2 regions of the Bacillus silvicola genome follow, and region 2 is predicted to be linked to the other one. Evidence: a T-box and tRNA genes for the amino acid it is inferred to sense, from the RefSeq annotation. Region 2 holds a T-box; the other holds one or more tRNA genes.
The links. The T-box of region 2 lies ahead of ileS (isoleucine--tRNA ligase). A T-box ahead of a tRNA ligase gene usually reads a tRNA of that ligase, here a tRNA-Ile.

Region 1 (9,598 bases), on a different contig from region 2:
CAGAACAAACAGTTAATATTGCGCTAGAAACAATGGCAGGAAAAGGAACGGAGTGCGGTCGTAGCTTCGAAGAAATTGCGAAAATTATTGATGGCGTAAAATATAATGAAAAGTTATCTGTATGTTTTGATACGTGTCATACACACGATGCAGGCTATGATATTGTAAATGATTTTGACGGTGTATTAAACGAATTTGATAAGATTGTTGGAATAGACCGTTTACAAGTACTTCATATTAACGATAGCAAAAATGTACGCGGAGCCGGAAAAGACCGTCATGAGAATATTGGTTTTGGTCATATTGGATATAAGGCGCTACATCATATTGTGCATCACCCACAACTTACAAATGTACCAAAAATTCTTGAAACGCCGTATGTAGGTGAAGATAAAAAAGACAAGAAGCCACCATATAAATTAGAAATCGAAATGCTGAAGAATGGTACTTTTGATGAAGGGATTCTTGAAAAAATTAAAGCACAATAAGGAGGGGGTTTTCCCCTCCTTATTTTAGTAGTTGCTGAAATAAAGTATTTACTTGTTGGGCAGTAGCAGGGGAGGTTACTTTTGCTATTTGTTTTAAGAGCTCTAGTCGTTCGTCATTATCGTAAATGTTAATATTCTTTCCTTTCATAAGTACAACAATTTTATCAGCTTGTGCAGTTGTAATTGGAACTTCATATTCTTTGCTATATTTTAATAGCTCTTTTGTAGAAATATGGTTTAATTTTTTATTAACAATTTGTTTGATGAGGTTCATCGTGTTGTCCTCCTTCACACGTTCTACTATCGAAATATATGTGCACATAGCTTGTATATATTCTTATAGAGTTTCGTTTTTTCCATGTGAAAAAGAAGCTTATGCTATAATATAAGAACAAAACTATAGATAAAGAGTATAAGGAGGACTTATGGAAAAAAAGCAACATCGAAAAGAAAGTGTTATTCATCTTATATATCGCTTAGTTATGATTCTCTTTGGAGCAGCGTGTGCGGCGGTAGCGATTGAACTATTTTTAATGCCAAATAAAATTATTGATGGTGGAATTATTGGTGTTTCTCTTATATTAGATTATCTTACTCCTAATATTTGGTGGTTAAGTTTTTCTACTTTAGTTGTTATCCTTAACATTCCGTTTATGTACTCGGGTTATAAACAAATTGGAAAAACATTCATGTTATCTTCTGCGTTCGGAATCGTTGCTTTAGCATTTATTGAATCGACGTTGCACGCTGTCCCGCCATTTACAACTGAGCCAATTTTAGCAACAGTTTTTGGAGGGCTTATTTTAGGTCTTGGTGTAGGGCTTGTTATTCGCCATGGTGGATCAATGGACGGAACAGAAATTATGGGGATTTTATTAACGAAGAAATTACCTTTCTCTGTTGGTGAATTTGTAATGTTTGTGAATTTATTCATTTTTGCATGGGCAGCATTTGTATTTGGTGTTGAACAGGCCATGTATTCTGTTATGACGTACTATATCGCATTCAAAACAATTGATACAGTAATTCAAGGATTAGACGAAACGAAAGCGGTTTTAATAGTGTCAGATCAATATGAAGAAGTATCAAATGCAATTTTACACCGCCTTGGCCGTGGAACAACAAAACTTGTTGCTAAAGGTGGCTATACAGATAAAGAAAAAGAAGTTATTTATGCAGTTGTAACGCGTCTTGAAGTGACGAAGTTAAAGTCGATTGTGCATGAAATTGATGAAAATGCCTTTGTTACGATTATGAGTACGCAAGAGACGAATGGCGGTAAGTTTAAATCAGCGATTCACTAAAAAATTAATTCCAATATCTTTTGAAAGCAGAGAAATTTTCTCTGCTTTTTGTTATAATAGTAAGGTTTCTGGAAATAAAGAATATATTTTGGGCAGATTGGTTTACAACTATAATAAGCTGTACTATAATTCAAATAGAGATAAATCGGAATCATTCTGAATTAAAATAGGTGATGTGTAATGAATAATATATTAGAAATAGAAGGACTTACGTTTCGGTATGAAGATCGAAATGTGTTAGAAGATATTAATTTGCAAGTTCCGAAGGGAGCTTTTTTAGGTTTAGTTGGACCGAATGGTTCAGGGAAATCGACTTTACTTAAATGTTTATTGGGTGTTTTAAAGCCGAAGCAAGGAAGTATTAGATTGTTTGGCATTGATAGTAAAAAGTTTAAAGAGTGGAATAAAGTTGGTTATGTATCTCAAAAGGCAAATAGCTTTAACTCAGGTTTCCCGGCGACTGTTTTTGAAGTTGTTTCAATGGGGCTTGTTTCCAAAAAAGGTCTTTTTCGCTTCTTTACGAAAGACGATAAGGTGAAAGTAGAAAAAGCGATTGCTGATGTAGGGATGAGCGAGTTTCAAGGTCGCAACATTGGAGAGCTTTCTGGTGGACAACAACAACGTGTATTTATTGCTCGTGCACTTGTAAGTGATCCGGAATTACTTATTTTGGATGAGCCTACTGTTGGGATTGATGTGAAAAATGTGGAAAGCTTCTATGAGATACTAGAGGATTTAAACAAAAGGCTAGGGATCACGTTAATTCTTGTTACGCACGATATGGGTGCTGTAACAGAGAAGGTGACGCATGTTGCATGTTTAAATCAGCATCTACATTTCCATGGGAATGTAGAGAAATTCCGAGAGTTAGAAGATGCCGAAATGTCGATTTTATATGGACATCATGTTCATCGCTTAGAACATGAACATGGGCATCACGGGAGGATATAATGATACAGGATTTTTTACAATATGATTTTTTACGTAATTCTTTATACGCTGGTGTTTTAATAGGGCTTGTCGCACCGCTTATCGGCGTGTTCGTTGTAATTCGTCGTATGTCGCTTATTGCAGATGCGTTAAGTCATGTGACGTTATCGGGAATTGCAGCAAGTTTATTACTTGAAAAGACAATCTTTACCGGTGGGTTTTTAAACCCCTTATATATGGGAATGTTTTTTTCAATCGGTGGAGCATTGCTAATTGAAAAATTACGTACTGTATATAAACATTATCAAGAGTTAGCAATTCCGATTATACTTTCAGCAGGAATGGGGATTGGAGTTATCTTCATTTCACTTGCTAATGGATTCAATACGGATTTATTTAGTTATTTATTCGGTAGTGTAAGTGCTGTGACAAGTGCGGATTTAATTATTATTGGTATAGTAGCAATTGTAGTAATTATAACGATTGTTTTATTATACAAAGAGTTGTTTTTACTATCATTTGATGAGGAATACGCTGTATCAACCGGTTTGAGTGCAAAGTGGATTCACTTTATTTTCATTATATTAGTTGCTCTTGTAATTGCGGTATCAATGCGGGTTGTAGGTGTTCTTCTCGTATCATCTTTAATGACGTTACCAGTTGCAGCAAGTATTCGTATTGCAAAAGGATTTAAACAAACAATTTTCTTTTCTATTTTATTTGGTGAAATTGCAGTAATTGGTGGAATGTTTGCTTCGTATCAACTTGATCTAGCACCAGGTGGTACAATTGTTATGATAGCGGTTCTTATTTTAATCGGTGCGATTTTATGGAAGAAGAAAAAAACTGCATAAAGTAGGGATAGGTATGAATCTAACAGAAGCTTTACGCCTAATGAAGGAAAAAGGATATAAACATACGGGGAAAAGGGAAGAGATGCTAAGGCTATTCGCGGCACATAATCGTTATTTAACTGCGAAAGACGTTTTAGAGCATATGAAGGATGATTATCCAGGACTTAGTTTCGATACGATTTATCGTAACTTAACGGTATTCGCTGAAATTGGAGTTTTAGAGCAAACGGAATTAAATGGTGAAAAACATTTTCGTTTTACGTGCTCTATTATGGAACATCATCATCATTTTATTTGTTTAGATTGTGGTGGTACGAAAGAAATCACTTCTTGCCCAATGGATTTTATGAATAAAGATTTTAAAGGTTATGAGGTAACGGGACATAAGTTCGAAATATATGGTCGTTGTCCAAAATGTGCAAAATGAGAGAACTCGTCGGTTATTAACTGACGAGTTTTTAATTTAAATGTAAAAAAGGTTGCTCACAAAAATTGTGGGCAACCGTCTTTTTTATTGTTCTTGTTTTTCTTTTTCTTTTTCTCGTTCGGCAGCCATTTCAGCAGCGATTACATCAATTTCTTTTTTCAGTTCTTCTACCATAGTTTCTTCTGGTACCTTACGAACAACTTGCCCTTTACGGAATAATAAACCTTCTCCGCGTGCACCAGCAATACCGATGTCAGCTTCACGAGCTTCACCAGGACCGTTTACAGCGCAGCCAAGTACCGCAACTTTAATTGGAACTTGAAGTGTAGAGATATATTCTTCTACTTCATTAGCGATGCTAATTAGGTCAATTTCAATACGACCACAAGTTGGACAAGAAATAAGTGTTGCGGCATTAGATGCAAGACCGAATGACTTTAATAGTTCACGTGCAACCTTTACTTCTTCCACTGGATCAGCACTTAAAGAAATACGTAGTGTATTTCCGATACCTTTATTTAAAATTGCTCCAAGACCAGCAGCACTTTTTACAGTTCCAGCAAACAAAGTTCCTGATTCTGTAATACCTAAATGTAATGGATAATCAAAAGCGCGAGCGGCTTTTTCATATGCTTCAATTGCTAAGTTAACATCAGAGGCTTTCATTGATACGATAATATCGTGGAAATCTAAGTCCTCTAAAATTTTAATATGGTGCAGTGCACTCTCGACCATACCATCAGCAGTTGGGTATCCATATTTTTCTAAAATGTGACGTTCTAATGAACCTGCATTTACGCCGATACGGATTGGAATGCCGCGCTCTTTCGCTGCGTTTACAACAGCTTCTACTTTATGGCGACGTCCAATATTACCTGGATTGATACGTACTTTATCAATGCCACCTTCTATTGCTTTTAAAGCAAGGCGATAATCAAAATGAATATCAGCAACAAGTGGAATGTTGATTTGTTTTTTAATATCAGCAATAGCATTTGCTGCGCGCTCGTCTGGAACAGCAACACGAACGACTTGACAGCCTGCTTCTTCTAAACGTTTAATTTCAGCAACTGTAGCCTCAACATCATGTGTTTTTGTTGTCGTCATACTTTGTATAATTAATTCATTGTTACCGCCAATTGTTAAATTACCGACTTTAACTGGACGTGTTTTTGTACGATGAGTCATTTCATTCACGAGTAGATCGCTCTCCTTATAAAAGAAGTTTCTTATTTTAGTCCCTTACATCAATGATAGTATGTGTGAGAAAGGGCTATAGAAACCAAAGTACTCGGTTTCGCTTTTACTATTGTATCAGCGCCTTTATGTAATTGACAAGGATTAAGTGATGGCTTATTGATATAACGGGAATTTATAAGACTTTCCAATTTGGATTTTTGTAGCAGATGTATTTTTATTTAATTGTTTAAAATCATCAATTACTTTTTCAATAGAAGGAATTTTTTTCTTATTGATCGCTTCTGTAATAGAAAGGACTGTATCACCAGTTTTTACTTCAATTGCTTTATAAGCTGTATCCGTTTCTTTTTCTGTTTCTTTCTCGTTATTTTGCTTTGTATCTGCATTTTCTTTTTTTATCGTTTCGGCAGCTGTTGTTTTTTTGTATGAACTTAACATCGGTAAAGTACCGATTTTAATGTCGTAATAAAATATATAGCCGAGGACAAGCACGAATAAGAGTACACCTAATCTCTTCATATCCTTCACTCCTTTGCTAGGAATATATGCTTGTCCAAAAAAAAAATGCCTATTTAGGCATTTTTTTATAGTTCTTGTTTATCTTTTGGTTTTGGAACTTCTTTAATTGTTAAGTATAGAACGATTAAAACAACTGCAATGTAAATGAATGTTGCTCCAGGTACGTTTATTTTGAATAAATCCATAACCATAAAGAAGATCGTTGGAATTGTGTAGCTGTAAGCAGTTAACGTCCAAACTTGTTTATAAGATAATTTGCGTTGACCGCTCATTGCAGAACCGATGAAGGCAAGTAATGTAACTCCTACAAAGGTAATAAATAATTGGAACAAGTACAGTAAGAACCCAATAACGAATAGTAAGATTGGATAAATACTGTCAAATAACGAAATGAAATCTTGTAAATCTTTCTTTTCAAGAGATGCACCTAATAAATCATTATAAGAGTATGTTTGTGTTTGGCCATTTCCCATGGAGACTACTTTATCTTTTAAAACGAATAAACCTGTTTTATTTTGATATTTTTCTAAGTCTGTTGAATTTGGATCAAATACGAAAAGGGCATTTCCATCTTCTTTTTCGATAGGTTGGTCAATATCAGCTGTTAGTTCGCCATTTTCAATTTTGAAATCAGGTAAATCTTTTTCAATCACTTTATTTACCATGTTAACACCATCTTGGATAACGCTACCGTACAAGAAAGTTCTTGGAATAGTAGTGATTAGGCAAAGAAGTATAATATACAAAATGGTTTTACCGATTTTTTGAAAACGGAAAAGCGCCATATCTTTAGGCGAATATACGCTTTTTGCTAGCTGTTTAAAAATGGACATAGATTCACTTCCTTTATGTATGTATAAATTCATTGTAACGTACGAATCTAGAGAAGCTCAAGATATATTATATTTACATATAGTAGAGAGGACTAAATTTCTTCTTACTTAATTTTCTTCTTTTAGGAGAGAAAAATACAATTGACACTTTTCTTTTGTATATGGTAAATTTATCTTACATTTCTCAAACGATATATCCGATGGGAATTTAGTTATTTTTAATGTTACATACATAATTGTGGACCCTTAGCTCAGCTGGTTAGAGCAGACGGCTCATAACCGTCCGGTCGTAGGTTCGAGTCCTACAGGGTCCATATCCATTTCGCATGTTTATTATGTCGGCAGGAAGCTTCCTTGTAGAAGGAAGCTTTTTTTACGGAATATATGAGCATTTTAATTGAAAAGAAGTGGGAATTTTGCTACTTTAATGATAGCAAGACAATGTGATTTATTTGTTTGCACCCTATGGCAATTAGGGTAGAATGAAGTTGTATGTCACATATGTAGTGACAATACATAAACCGGGAGGAATATAACAATGGCAAAACACGAATTACCAAATTTACCTTATGCGTATGATGCTTTAGAACCTCACTTTGATAAAGAAACAATGAACATCCATCATACAAAACATCACAACACGTATATTACAAACTTAAACGCTGCTTTAGAAGGTCATGCAGAATTAGCTGACAAAAGCGTTGAAGAATTAGTAACAAACTTAAACGAAGTACCTGAAGCAATCCGTACAGCAGTACGTAACAATGGTGGCGGACATGCTAACCATACATTCTTCTGGACAATCCTATCTCCAAACGGCGGAGGACAACCAGTAGGTGAACTTGCAACTGCGATTGAAGCGAAATTCGGTAGCTTCGATACATTCAAAGAAGAATTTGCAAAAGCTGGCGCAACTCGCTTCGGTTCTGGTTGGGCTTGGTTAGTAGTAAACAATGGTGAGTTAGAAGTAACAAGCACTCCAAACCAAGATTCTCCTCTAACTGAAGGTAAAACTCCAGTTATCGGTTTAGATGTTTGGGAGCATGCTTACTACTTAAATTACCAAAACCGTCGTCCTGACTACATCGGTGCATTCTGGAACGTTGTAGATTGGAACGTTGCTGAAAAACTTTACCAAGAAGCAAAATAATTAAAGTTAATACAGCTAGAAAAAAGCTAGGAGTTTTCTCTTAGCTTTTTTCTATGCTCTCCTTTTACATAATTGAGCTTGTCTTTGGAAGACTAGAACATGAAGTAAAGGAGAGTTGTGTATGAAGTGGAAACATGTAATTGGTGATGTTGAAGTGAATCGTGATTTAGTATTATTGCTCGTTATAGGAGGTTTATACACGCTCGCAATTTCTTTATCGAATACGTTTGTAAACATTTATTTATGGAAGCAAACACAAAATTATGTGAATCTAGGCTTGTATACTTTGGCCAGCGTGGTATTGCAACCCCTAACATTTCTTGTAGGCGGAAAATTAGCGAAACGTATTGATCGTTCAATTTTATTACGAATAGGTGTAGGCACGTTAGCTGTTTTTTTTATCGTCGTTTTAGTAGCGGGAAAAAGTGCTTCTCACTATATTTTACTAATGGGAGCTCTTTTGGGAGTTGGTTATGGTTTTTATTGGCTCGCATTTAACTTGTTGACTTTTGAGATTACAGAACCAGAAACAAGAGATTTTTTTAATGGTTTTCTCGGACTTCTTACATCGTTCTCTGGAATGATTGGGCCAATAGCAGCCGGATATACAATTTCACGTATGGAAAAATGGAGTGGTTATACTGTCGTTTTTTTCCTCTCGTTAATGCTATTTGCGATTGCAGTTGTTTTAAGCTTTTTTTTATCAAAGAGAGAATGTGAAGGGCGCTATGAAATTGTACAAGTATTGAAAGAGCGGCGAGTTGATGAAAACTGGGGAAGAATTACACGCGCTCATTTCTTCCAAGGTTTAAGAGAAGGAACGTTTATTTTCGTTATTTCGGTATACGTCTATTTAGCATCTGGTAGCGAGTTAGCACTAGGGAAATATAGTTTAGTGAATTCTGCAGTATCATTTGTATGCTATTATTTAGTTGCTCGTATGTTAAAGAAAGAATGGCGAAAAAAAGCAATTTTACTCGGTGGTATTATTTTATACGCGGTTGTATTTTTAGTTATTTTCAATGTTACATATACGAAATTACTTATTTATGCAGCATGTATTGCGGTTGCATATCCCATTTTACTCGTTCCGTACGGCTCCATGACATACGATGTAATTGGTAGAGCAAAACAGGCGAGAGAATGGCGTGTAGAATATGTAGTGGTCAGGGAATTATGGTTAAATGCTGGAAGAATTTGTTCCATTTTAAGTTTTTTATGTGCTGTTATATTCTTTCCACCTGAAAAAAGCTTACCTTTCTTACTATGTATTTTAGGAGCTGGACATTTCCTTATTTATTTTGCGGTTAAAAATGTCAAATATGATGAGGGAAATGTGAACAAAACCAGCGTTGTAGCACAAGAAACCACACAGAATCAAACTGAACCAGAAGGTTAACTTATCGTGTGTTTTATGCTAGAATAGAAAAAGATGTAAGACAGCAGTGAGGGCACCTGTATGAAGGTGTCCCTTTCACATTACATAGCTGTTGGTAGAGGGGGTTTGTATGAGCAAGAAGCAGAAAAAGAACCAGACAAAGACAAAGACCCACGTTCCCTTTCGGTTAAACGTGTTGTTTTTTTGCGTGTTTTTAATGTTCTCCGCGGTTATTGTAAGACTTGGATACGTACAAATTGTTCGTGGTGAGGAATATAAAAATGAAGTTGAGAAGAAAGAAAATTCAACGATAAGTAATCCTGTACCGCGTGGGAAAATATTTGATCGTAATGGAGAAGCGGTCGTAGATAATGAGCCTATTCGTACAATTACATTTACAAAAATGAAGGGATCAACTGCAGCAGATCGCTTAGAAACAGCGAAAAAGTTAGCAGATTTAATTGAAGTCCCGACAGATAAGTTAACGGATCGCGATAAAAAAGACTATTGGCTTG
Region 2 (9,598 bases):
CTTGTGGAATATGATAAGTTGCAAGAAAAATATCGTTATACAGATTGTTTAGCTATTACGTTTACACCAAAAGATAGAATGGAACAACTTTCATTTTTGGATGAGGAAGAACATAATTATTATAAATCAATTTTTTCTCTAACTGATCATTTAGCTGAGCAAGATAAAGAGGGAATTGAAAAGTTAGTATTATTTTTAAAAGAAACAAGTGAAAATCCAAACACTTGGTTATATACGATTAAACATTTAGATGCGGAAGTAGATAAAGAGTTTATTCAGTTTTGTATAGAAAAATTAATGGAAAAGTTTCCGAGCTCTGACTTTGTGAAATTGCATAGTGCACAGTGTTTTATTCGTCTGCAAGATATGGAAAAAGCAGGACATATGCTTCAAAATGTGGAGAAGAAAAGCAATCAAGCGTTGTATCATTTTATAAATGGGCGGTATTCTTTTGAGCAAGATAATTATGCAGAAGCGATTGCTAGTTTTCGTTCGTCATTACAACTGGATGCAGACCAACCAGTTGCGTGGAGTTTCTTAGCATTATCATACATGTATATGGATCAATCCGAAAAGGGGATAGAGTATTCTCTAACAGCTATAGAACGTAGCCCAGAAAGGTTTACACTTGTAAATCACGGTTTAATTTTAATAGATTTAGAACGATATGAAGAAGCATATATATTCTTTAATGATTTATTAAAAGAATATAAGTATGAAGCACACATTTGGTATGAACGTGCAAGATGTGCTCAACATTTAGGAAAAGTGTATTTAGCGGTAAAAGGACTTAAAGTAGCAATTCAGTTAGATAAAACAGCAGCTTATTTATATACGAAGCTTTCGGAAATCTATGAATCAGATTTGGATGATGAGAAAAGTACGAAGGAAATTTTATTACAAGGAATTCGAAATTGTGAAGATCAGGCGTCTTTATACGTTCGTTTAGGAGATTTTTATTTTCAAAATGATGAACTTGAAGAAGCAGAAACTATATATAAGCGCTCTTTAGAAGAAAATAATGAAGATGTATATTCTCATTTTGGTTTAATTCAAGTATACATGGCAAAGGAACAATATGAGGATGCAAAAAATTATATTGTTAGTATCAATAAGCAATTTGAGGACAATCAAGATTTCCTTATGAATGCTGGTATGGTGCTGTGGGATGCTGAAATTGCGTTAGGCGGGAATGAAGCTGAGTTGAAAACAGCACTTTCTAAATTAGAGGACGGTATACGAAAGTTATACAGTAATATAGAGAACGTATTAGAAGAGTATGTAAATAGAATAAAGGAAACAGCTTTCGTGCAACGAGGCATAGCGTTTTTAAGAACGTTACAAAAAGAAAAAACGGAAGTAATTGAATACGGTTGTTATGCTGGTATTTTATATGAATCTATTGGACAATATGATCAGGCAATGAAGAGCTACAACAAGGCACTCGAACAAAAGAAAACGACATTGCCATATTACCGAATTGGCGAAACACTTATGGCATTAGGACAATTGACAGAAGCAAAGCAAGCGTATGAAACATGTTTAGAGCTTGATGAAAACTTCCCGGGTGTACATTTGCAACTAGCAGAAATATATGAAAAAGAAGAAAATCGTTTAAAAGAACAAAGTCATATGGTTCAGGCGATGAAAGAAGAGCCATTGCATATAAATATGGAATATTTGGCACAGCTTTCAGTAGAAATAAATCTTCAGGAAGAGTTGCTAAAGGAATTAGAACAGCTAGCGGACGAAGTACCTGAAATATGGCGCTTAGATGCGATTGCATATGTGTATGGAGCGATGAATGAAATAGATAAAGAAAAGGTACGAATTGAAGAAGCACTACAATTAGATGAGGGACATACAGAAGTTCTATATCATTATGCAAAAGTATTAGTGAAAAAAAGAGATGCAAAAGCAATCGAGGTTGCACTGAAAGTAATCCAAAAGAATATGGATAGTGAACGTATATTTGATGTATATATAAAAGCAGTAGAACAACATAAAAAATTGTCTCACATAAGAGATTCTCTTCATACATTAAAGGTGAAAAAATCGGATAGAAGTATGGCATTCATGTATGCAGCAGCTGCGGTTACAGAAAGATGGATTGAACGTCAACAAAATGAACAGCCGAAAAAATCTATATTTACGAGAGCTTTTTATCGTATGAAAAATCGCGCGAAAGAAATTTCAATGATTACTACAATCATTGATTTATATGAAATCTCGTTAAAATTAAATCCGAAAAATAGTATGGCAGCGCAGCGATTTGCACTATTTTACGAGAATGCGGCAATGAATAAAGAAGCAATAGAAGTATTGCAAACGTCGCTAGAAAATAAATGGGATTATGATGTAGCGAAGCAACTTGTAAATCTTTTCATTGAGTGTGAAGAAGAAGGCATGTTACGAGATGCGTTGGAATTAACGAAACAAATGGTTCGAGAGCTACCGGATGATTATGATACGCTTCTTTTACAAGCGCAAGTATTCTTGAAAGCTGGGGAAGAAAGAAAAGCAGAAAAAATATGTTTACAATTAACGGAGAAAACATCGTTTGTAAGTAGAGGGTTCCTTACTTTAGCAGAAATATACCAAAGTCAAGAGAGGTTTGAGGATGCAATTCATTTATTAGAAGATGCTTCTGTACATCATCCAAATGAAACGGCAATTCTTATTGCTTTAGCATCTTCGTATCATAGAACTGGGCGAACTGCCAAAGCAGAAAAAATAACAAGTGATATATTAGAAATTGATGCTACACACTTGTTAGCAAGATACGATCATGCTTGCTACTTAGCATTATTAAACAGAAATGAAGAGGCGAAAGAAGAACTTGAAATTGTGCTTCGTGAAGATGAGACGGGATTCTTTGCTGAACTTGCAGAGGAAGATGAAGATTTAGCGGGATTACGAGAATTTGAAAAGTAATTGTATAGAAATAGATAAAAAGGATATAAATAAAAATATATTTTGAATTAGTTGACAATTAATTGCCTAATGGCATAAAATAACTTTTAATAAAGTATACAAATCTGAAGACGAGAAAGAGTAAAATAGTGAGCTGTTCTCCAGAGAGCCGGTGTATTGCTGAAAGCCGGTGTGCAGACGTTATTTGAAAATCATCTCCGAGGAGCCGTGGCTGAATAAAGTAAGCTCGGACGGATGTCTACCGTTACAAAGAACGCGTATGTTAGTACGTTGCTAAGTGCTATTAGTGAAAAGCTAATAGAATTAGGGTGGTAACGCGGGTAAACCCGTCCCTACTTCATAGGGACGGGTTTTTTGTGTGCTTTTAAAACATTCAAAGGAGTGATTGTAGATGAAGAAAGTAGATGTAAAAGAGTCAGCTGTAGGGAGAGAAACACGTATTCGTAAGCAGTGGAACGAACAGGGCATTTTTGAACAATCAATTCAGAATAGAGAAGGCGCACAATCGTTTGTGTTTTATGAAGGACCACCAACGGCGAACGGTTTACCACACGTCGGCCATGCACTTGGTCGGGCAATTAAAGATTTAGTAGCAAGATATAAAACGATGGCTGGATATAAAGTGTTAAGAAAAGCTGGCTGGGATACACATGGATTACCTGTAGAATTAGGCGTTGAAAAACAACTTGGTATTTCAGGTAAGCATGAGATTGAAGAGTACGGCATTGAGCCATTTATTCAAAAGTGTAAAGAGAGTGTATTCACATATGAGAAGCAGTGGCGTGAATTTACGGAGAGCATTGGATATTGGGTAGATATGGATGATCCATACGTTACTCTAGAGAATCCATATATCGAAAGTGTATGGAATATTTTAGGGACGATTCATGAAAAAGGTTTGTTATATAAAGGACATAGAGTTTCTCCATACTGTCCAAGCTGTCAAACATCGCTTAGTTCACATGAAGTTGCACAAGGGTACAAAACGGTTAAAGATTTAAGCGCAACGGTAAAGTTTAAAGTAAAAGATAGTGAAAATGAATATTTCCTTGGATGGACGACAACACCGTGGACGCTTCCGGCGAATGTTGCACTTGCCGTATATCCGAATATGGAATACGTTAAAGCGAAACAAGAAGGATATGTATACATTGTTGCGAAAGAGCGTGTACAAGAAGTATTAAAAGAAAACTATGAAGTAGTATCCGTTCATAAAGGCGAAGAATTAGTAAACACATCTTATACAGCACCGTTTCCGATGAAGGAAGTTACAAATGGGTACCACGTAATTGCAGCAGATTTTGTAACTGCAGATAGTGGCACAGGACTCGTTCATATCGCTCCAGCATATGGGGAGGACGATTATAGAGTCGTTCAAAGTGAAGGATTGTCGTTCTTACATGTTGTAGATGAGAAAGGTGAGTATACGGATGCAGTACCATTTCTTAAAGGTAAGTTTGTAAAAGATTGTGACGTTGATATCGTTCGTTATTTAGCGAAAGAAGGGTTACTATATCATAAAGAAAAATATGAACATAGCTATCCGCATTGCTGGCGCTGTGATTCACCATTACTTTATTATGCAGGAGAAAGCTGGTTAATCCGAACAACTGAGATTAAAGAAACATTTTTACGAAATAATGATTCTGTTACGTGGTATCCAGACCATATGAAGCACGGACGGTTTGGTAAGTTTTTAGAAAACATGGTGGACTGGAATATTAGCCGGAATAGATATTGGGGAACACCGTTAAACGTATGGGAATGTGAAAGCTGCGACCACCAATTCGCACCGAAAAGCATTGCTGAATTAAGAAAGCATAGTGCGAAAGAAACACCAGAAGATTTAGAATTGCATAAGCCATATGTAGATGAAGTGCAAGTTTACTGCGAAAAATGCGGAAGTACAATGAATCGTACACCAGAAGTAATCGATGTTTGGTTTGATAGTGGCTCCATGCCGTTTGCACAATATCATTATCCGTTTGAAAATAAAGAGTTATTTGAAGAACAGTTTCCAGCAGATGTTATTGCAGAAGGAATTGATCAAACACGTGGCTGGTTTTATAGTTTATTGGCAGTATCAGCGCTATATACAGGAAAAGTTCCATATAAACGAGTTTTATCACTAGGGCATGTTCTAGATGAAGAAGGACAGAAAATGTCTAAAAGTAAAGGAAATGCACTAGATCCAGTTGATTTAGTAAATCAGTTTGGTGCAGATGCTTTAAGATGGGCTCTACTTGTGGACAGTGCTCCATGGAATGCGAAGCGTTTTTCTGAAAGAACAGTACTGGAAGCAAAATCTAAATTTGTAGATACGTTAGTCAATGTATATAGCTTCTACGTTTTATATGCAAATTTAGATGAGTATAATCCGAATGAAACCTATGATGTAAAGCGAACGAAATTGGATGAATGGGTATTATCAAGATTGCATAGCACAACGAAAAAAGTGAGAACAGCACTTGATGATTATCAATTTACGAATGCAGCTCGTGAAATCGCGGCGCTTGTAGATGAAGTAAGTAACTGGTATGTAAGACGTTCACGCAATCGTTTCTGGGAATCTGGTATGAATACTGAGAAAGCAGCGGCGTATGAAACACTTCATGAAGTGCTTGTAACGATTAGTAAATTAATTGCACCATTTACACCATTTGTCGCTGAAGATATTCATTTGAATTTAGAAGGACGTAGCGTTCATTTAGAGGATTATCCAGTTGTAAATGAATCACTTATCCAGCCGAAATTAGAAGTGGAAATGGATGCAGTTTTACAAGTTGTTGAACTTGGAAGAAGTAACCGTAATCAGCATTCTTTAAAAGTAAAACAGCCGTTAGCAGAGCTTGTATTACTTGAGAATAAAGAGAATAATATCGATTGGGAATCTTATCGTGATATCGTAATGGATGAGCTAAATGTGAAAGCATTTCATGTTGAACTGGATGAAACGAAGTACACATCATATCAATTAAAGTTGAATTTTAAAACAGCAGGGCCGAAGTTTGGTAAAAATGTGAATGCAGTAAACGGCTGGTTAAAACAATTATCACAAGAAGAAGTACAAAGCTTTGTTTCAACTGAAAGAGCAGTATATGAAGCAGCATCAGGGGAAGAAGTAGTTGTAACGTCTGAAGATGTATTAGTAGAAAAAGTAGCAAAAACAGGATTCTCAAATACGACTAACGGACAATATACAGTTATGTTAGACACGAATGTAACGGAGGAATTGTTACAAGAAGGAGTGGCTCGTGAATTCATTCGGGCAGTCCAAGAATATCGTAAGCAGTTGAATTTACCAGTTAATTTAAGAGTGGATGTTATTCTTGATACAGAGGAAGAACTACAGAAAACTTTAACAAATCATAAAGATTTGTTGGAAGAAAACTTACTCGTTAAGCAATTTACATTTGATAACTTAACGAATGAAGACGATGAACTTCCTTTAGGTGAGACAAAAGTCCGAATTAAATTAAGCCCGGCTAATTAAAGAAAAAAGGAAGTTGGAATCATTCCAACTTCCTTTTTTGTGTGAAGATAAATTAACCAGTTATTTTCCGCAGAATCCATTCGATAGGTCCTCTAGAAAATTTCTTTCGCCATAAAACGCTAAATAATACACTGAAAATGAAAAATCCAGTAGCAAATAATAAAACGAATAATGGTGTTTGATGTTCTATTAAAAATTATAGGGTTTAGGAAATGAATAAAGTAATATATTTCTACAGTATTTTTCTCCATTTACACATAAATATTGAGAAAATTTCACTCATCCGAAATGGAAAGGTAATAGAATTGCTCGTATAGAATTACTCGTAGATTCACTTTATTTCGCTACTTGTGGACAGGAATAGCCTTATAAGAATGGGGTAAAGGTTTCAATTTATTAGGGGGAGTGGTTTTATGTTTAATAAAAAAATGGTGGCAATGGCAATGACTGTACCATTAGTAATGGGGACAATTTCTACTGTTTCAGCACTGGAAAAACAACAGGAAGTAAAGCTTGAAGGTTATTCACCGCAGAAAAAAGCAATTGAATATTTAAAAGGACATGCTACGGAATATGGATTGAAGGCAGACCTTTCAGACTTACAATATATTTCTACAACAGAAACACCAGTAGCTTCATATGTTAGATTCCAACAAGTGGTCAATGGTGCTCCTGTATTTTCAAAACAAATAACAGTTACTATTAATGGACAGGGACAGGGATTACTTGCTGTTTCTGATTACCAGGCAGTTCAAAGTGTGAAAGAAATAGCGAAAAAGATTAGTGAAAAAGACGCAGAACAAAAATCAATGGCGTATGTTGGAGGAGAAAGCGAGCAAAACTTATGGGCTCCTACAGAGAAAGAATTCGGATATATTATTGAGGATGGAGTAGCTATCCCAGTATACAAAGTTTTAGTCCATTCTAATAAACCTTTCGGTGCATGGGAAACATTTATTGATGCAGAAAATGGAAAGCTAATTAAAAAGGTTGATATAAACCGAAAAGCAGAAGGGACTGGGAAAGTGTTTTTACCTAACCCCGTCGTATCTAGCGGTAGTAAAGTAGGGTTAAAAGATAATAATGATGCAGATTCGACAGCACTAACGAATCAATTAAAAACTGTTACGTTAAAAGGTTTAGATGGTACAGGATTTTTAATTGGAGAGTATGTTACGATTTCTTCAAAAGCGAAGACGAAATCTACAAATTTACAATTTAATTACACACGTGCAAATGATAGTTTTGAAGATGTTATGTCATATTATCATATTGATACATTACAGCGTTACATTCAAGGATTGGGCTTTAAAAATATTAATAATCGTTCGATTAAAGTAAATGTAAATGGTACAACTGACGATAATTCATTCTATTCCCCATCAACGAAAGCTTTAACTTTCGGTACTGGCGGTGTAGATGACGCAGAAGATGCGGGCGTTATCGCGCATGAATATGGACATTCTATTCAAGATAATCAAGTACCAGGATTCGGAAGTTCACCAGAAGGTGGAGCGATGGGAGAAGGGTTTGGAGACTTCTTAGGTGCTACGTATGAAGATGCAGTATCGACAACTGGTTACGGAAAAGCATGTATTGGAGAATGGGATGCGACTGCTTATTCTAGTTCAGATCCGACGTGCTTACGCCGATTAGATACGAATAAAGTATACCCGAAAGATATAACGAATGAAGTGCATAATGATGGGGAAATTTGGGCCCAAGGTCAATACGAAATGGCGCAATCTTTTGGACGTGATGTGGCAACAAAAATTATTTTACAATCACATTGGTCATTAACGCCAAATGCTAAATTCCGTGATGGGGCAAAAGCAATTAAGCAAGCGGATGCTCTTTTATATGGCGGACAACATGCGGCTGAAATTGATCGCATTTGGGCAGCGAGAGGAATTAGCACAAATTAATATAAAAAGTCGTGGCTTTTATTGAAGTGACCCCTAAAAGTTAGACATGGTTATTTCATTAGGCAGCGTTTTGGGCGTGGGTCCGGTATTGTATCGGACTCATACCCTTTAATTTTGCCTTAATTCTCTTATGATTATAGTAAGATATATATTTTGCTAGTTCTTGTTCAAAATGTTCCATATTCTTAAAGTCTTTTCGATATAAAAATTCAGATTTCATAATACCAAAGAAATTTTCGATAACTGCGTTATCGTAACAGTTCCCTTTCCGAGACATACTTTGTGTAATACCACGTTTATGAAGAGAATCACGGTATTTTTTCATTTGATAGTGCCAACCTTGATCGGAATGAATAAGGAGGGCATCCTCATCTGTTAAGCGTTCAAAGGATTGGTCTAACATATTAGAAACAAGGGCGTAGGTTGGCCTTGAACCAATTGTATACGTGATAATTTCACCATTAAACAAGTCCAACATTGGCGATACATATAATTTCTCTCCAAATAATTTAAACTCCGTAATATCCGTGACCCATTTTTCGTTTGGCCTTTCTGCTTTGAAATTACGTTCTAAAATATTAGGGGCAATCTTTCCAACAGTTCCTTTATAAGAGCGATATTTCTTCATACGGACCAAACACTTTAATCCTAATTCTTTCATAATGCGTTGTATCTTTTTGTGATTTATTTTATGTCCACGATTAGTAAGTTCATCACGAATACGGCGATAACCATAACGGCCTTCATGTTCATGATAAACAGCTTGAATTAATACTTTCAAATCTGCATCTGGATCCGGACGTTTGGCATTTTTTAACCAATAATAATATGTGCTACGTGGAATATTGGCAAGCACTAAAAGTGATTGTACCGGAAATTGATGCCTTAATTCATAAACTACTTGCGCTTTGTCTTTTTTTGTGACTTCTGTTTGTTTTGAACTAAGGCATTCAACTTTTTTAAATACGCATTCTCCATACGTAACCTTTCTAACTCCTCTTGGAGTTCTTCAATGGAGCCTTCGACTGGTAATTGCTTTTTCACTATTTTGTGATTTTTATTATTCATAGACGGATGCCTCTTTTCTTTAAGTTGTAGGGCATCCAATCCTTCTGTTTCATAAGCTACTTTCCATTTACGAACCGTTTCATAAGATGGAATATTAAAAATTGCCGCTGTTTCCCTGATAGACGTCCTATTTTCAATCATATAGTTAAGTACGTCTAGTTTAAATTGCGTAGAGTAA

Region 1: it encodes a tRNA-Ile, which carries the amino acid that the T-box ahead of ileS (isoleucine--tRNA ligase) is inferred to sense. The anticodon was not compared.

The regions. Positions count from the first base shown of each region.
Region 1 covers NZ_JBNGVC010000012.1:1,211,539-1,221,136, reverse strand. Annotated here, with positions in the region: gene ACP6L7_RS18295 (deoxyribonuclease IV) at 1-488, shown strand, start outside; gene ACP6L7_RS18290 (DUF2624 domain-containing protein) at 508-762, opposite strand; gene ACP6L7_RS18285 (YitT family protein) at 914-1,792, shown strand; gene ACP6L7_RS18280 (metal ABC transporter ATP-binding protein) at 1,973-2,743, shown strand; gene ACP6L7_RS18275 (metal ABC transporter permease) at 2,743-3,576, shown strand; gene ACP6L7_RS18270 (Fur family transcriptional regulator) at 3,590-4,003, shown strand; gene ispG (flavodoxin-dependent (E)-4-hydroxy-3-methylbut-2-enyl-diphosphate synthase) at 4,088-5,191, opposite strand; gene ACP6L7_RS18260 (hypothetical protein) at 5,357-5,722, opposite strand; gene ACP6L7_RS18255 (DUF1189 domain-containing protein) at 5,788-6,555, opposite strand; tRNA gene ACP6L7_RS18250 (tRNA-Ile) at 6,796-6,869, shown strand; gene sodA (superoxide dismutase [Mn]) at 7,094-7,705, shown strand; gene ACP6L7_RS18240 (MFS transporter) at 7,827-9,104, shown strand; gene ACP6L7_RS18235 (peptidoglycan D,D-transpeptidase FtsI family protein) at 9,214-9,598, shown strand, end outside.
Region 2 covers NZ_JBNGVC010000001.1:272,795-282,392, reverse strand. Annotated here, with positions in the region: gene ACP6L7_RS01410 (tetratricopeptide repeat protein) at 1-2,934, shown strand, start outside; T-box leader at 3,033-3,271, shown strand; gene ileS (isoleucine--tRNA ligase) at 3,326-6,427, shown strand; partial or broken gene ACP6L7_RS01400 (DUF418 domain-containing protein) at 6,480-6,617, opposite strand; gene ACP6L7_RS01395 (M36 family metallopeptidase) at 6,841-8,352, shown strand; one part of gene ACP6L7_RS01390 (IS3 family transposase) at 8,411-9,315, opposite strand; one part of gene ACP6L7_RS01390 (IS3 family transposase) at 9,315-9,598, opposite strand, start outside.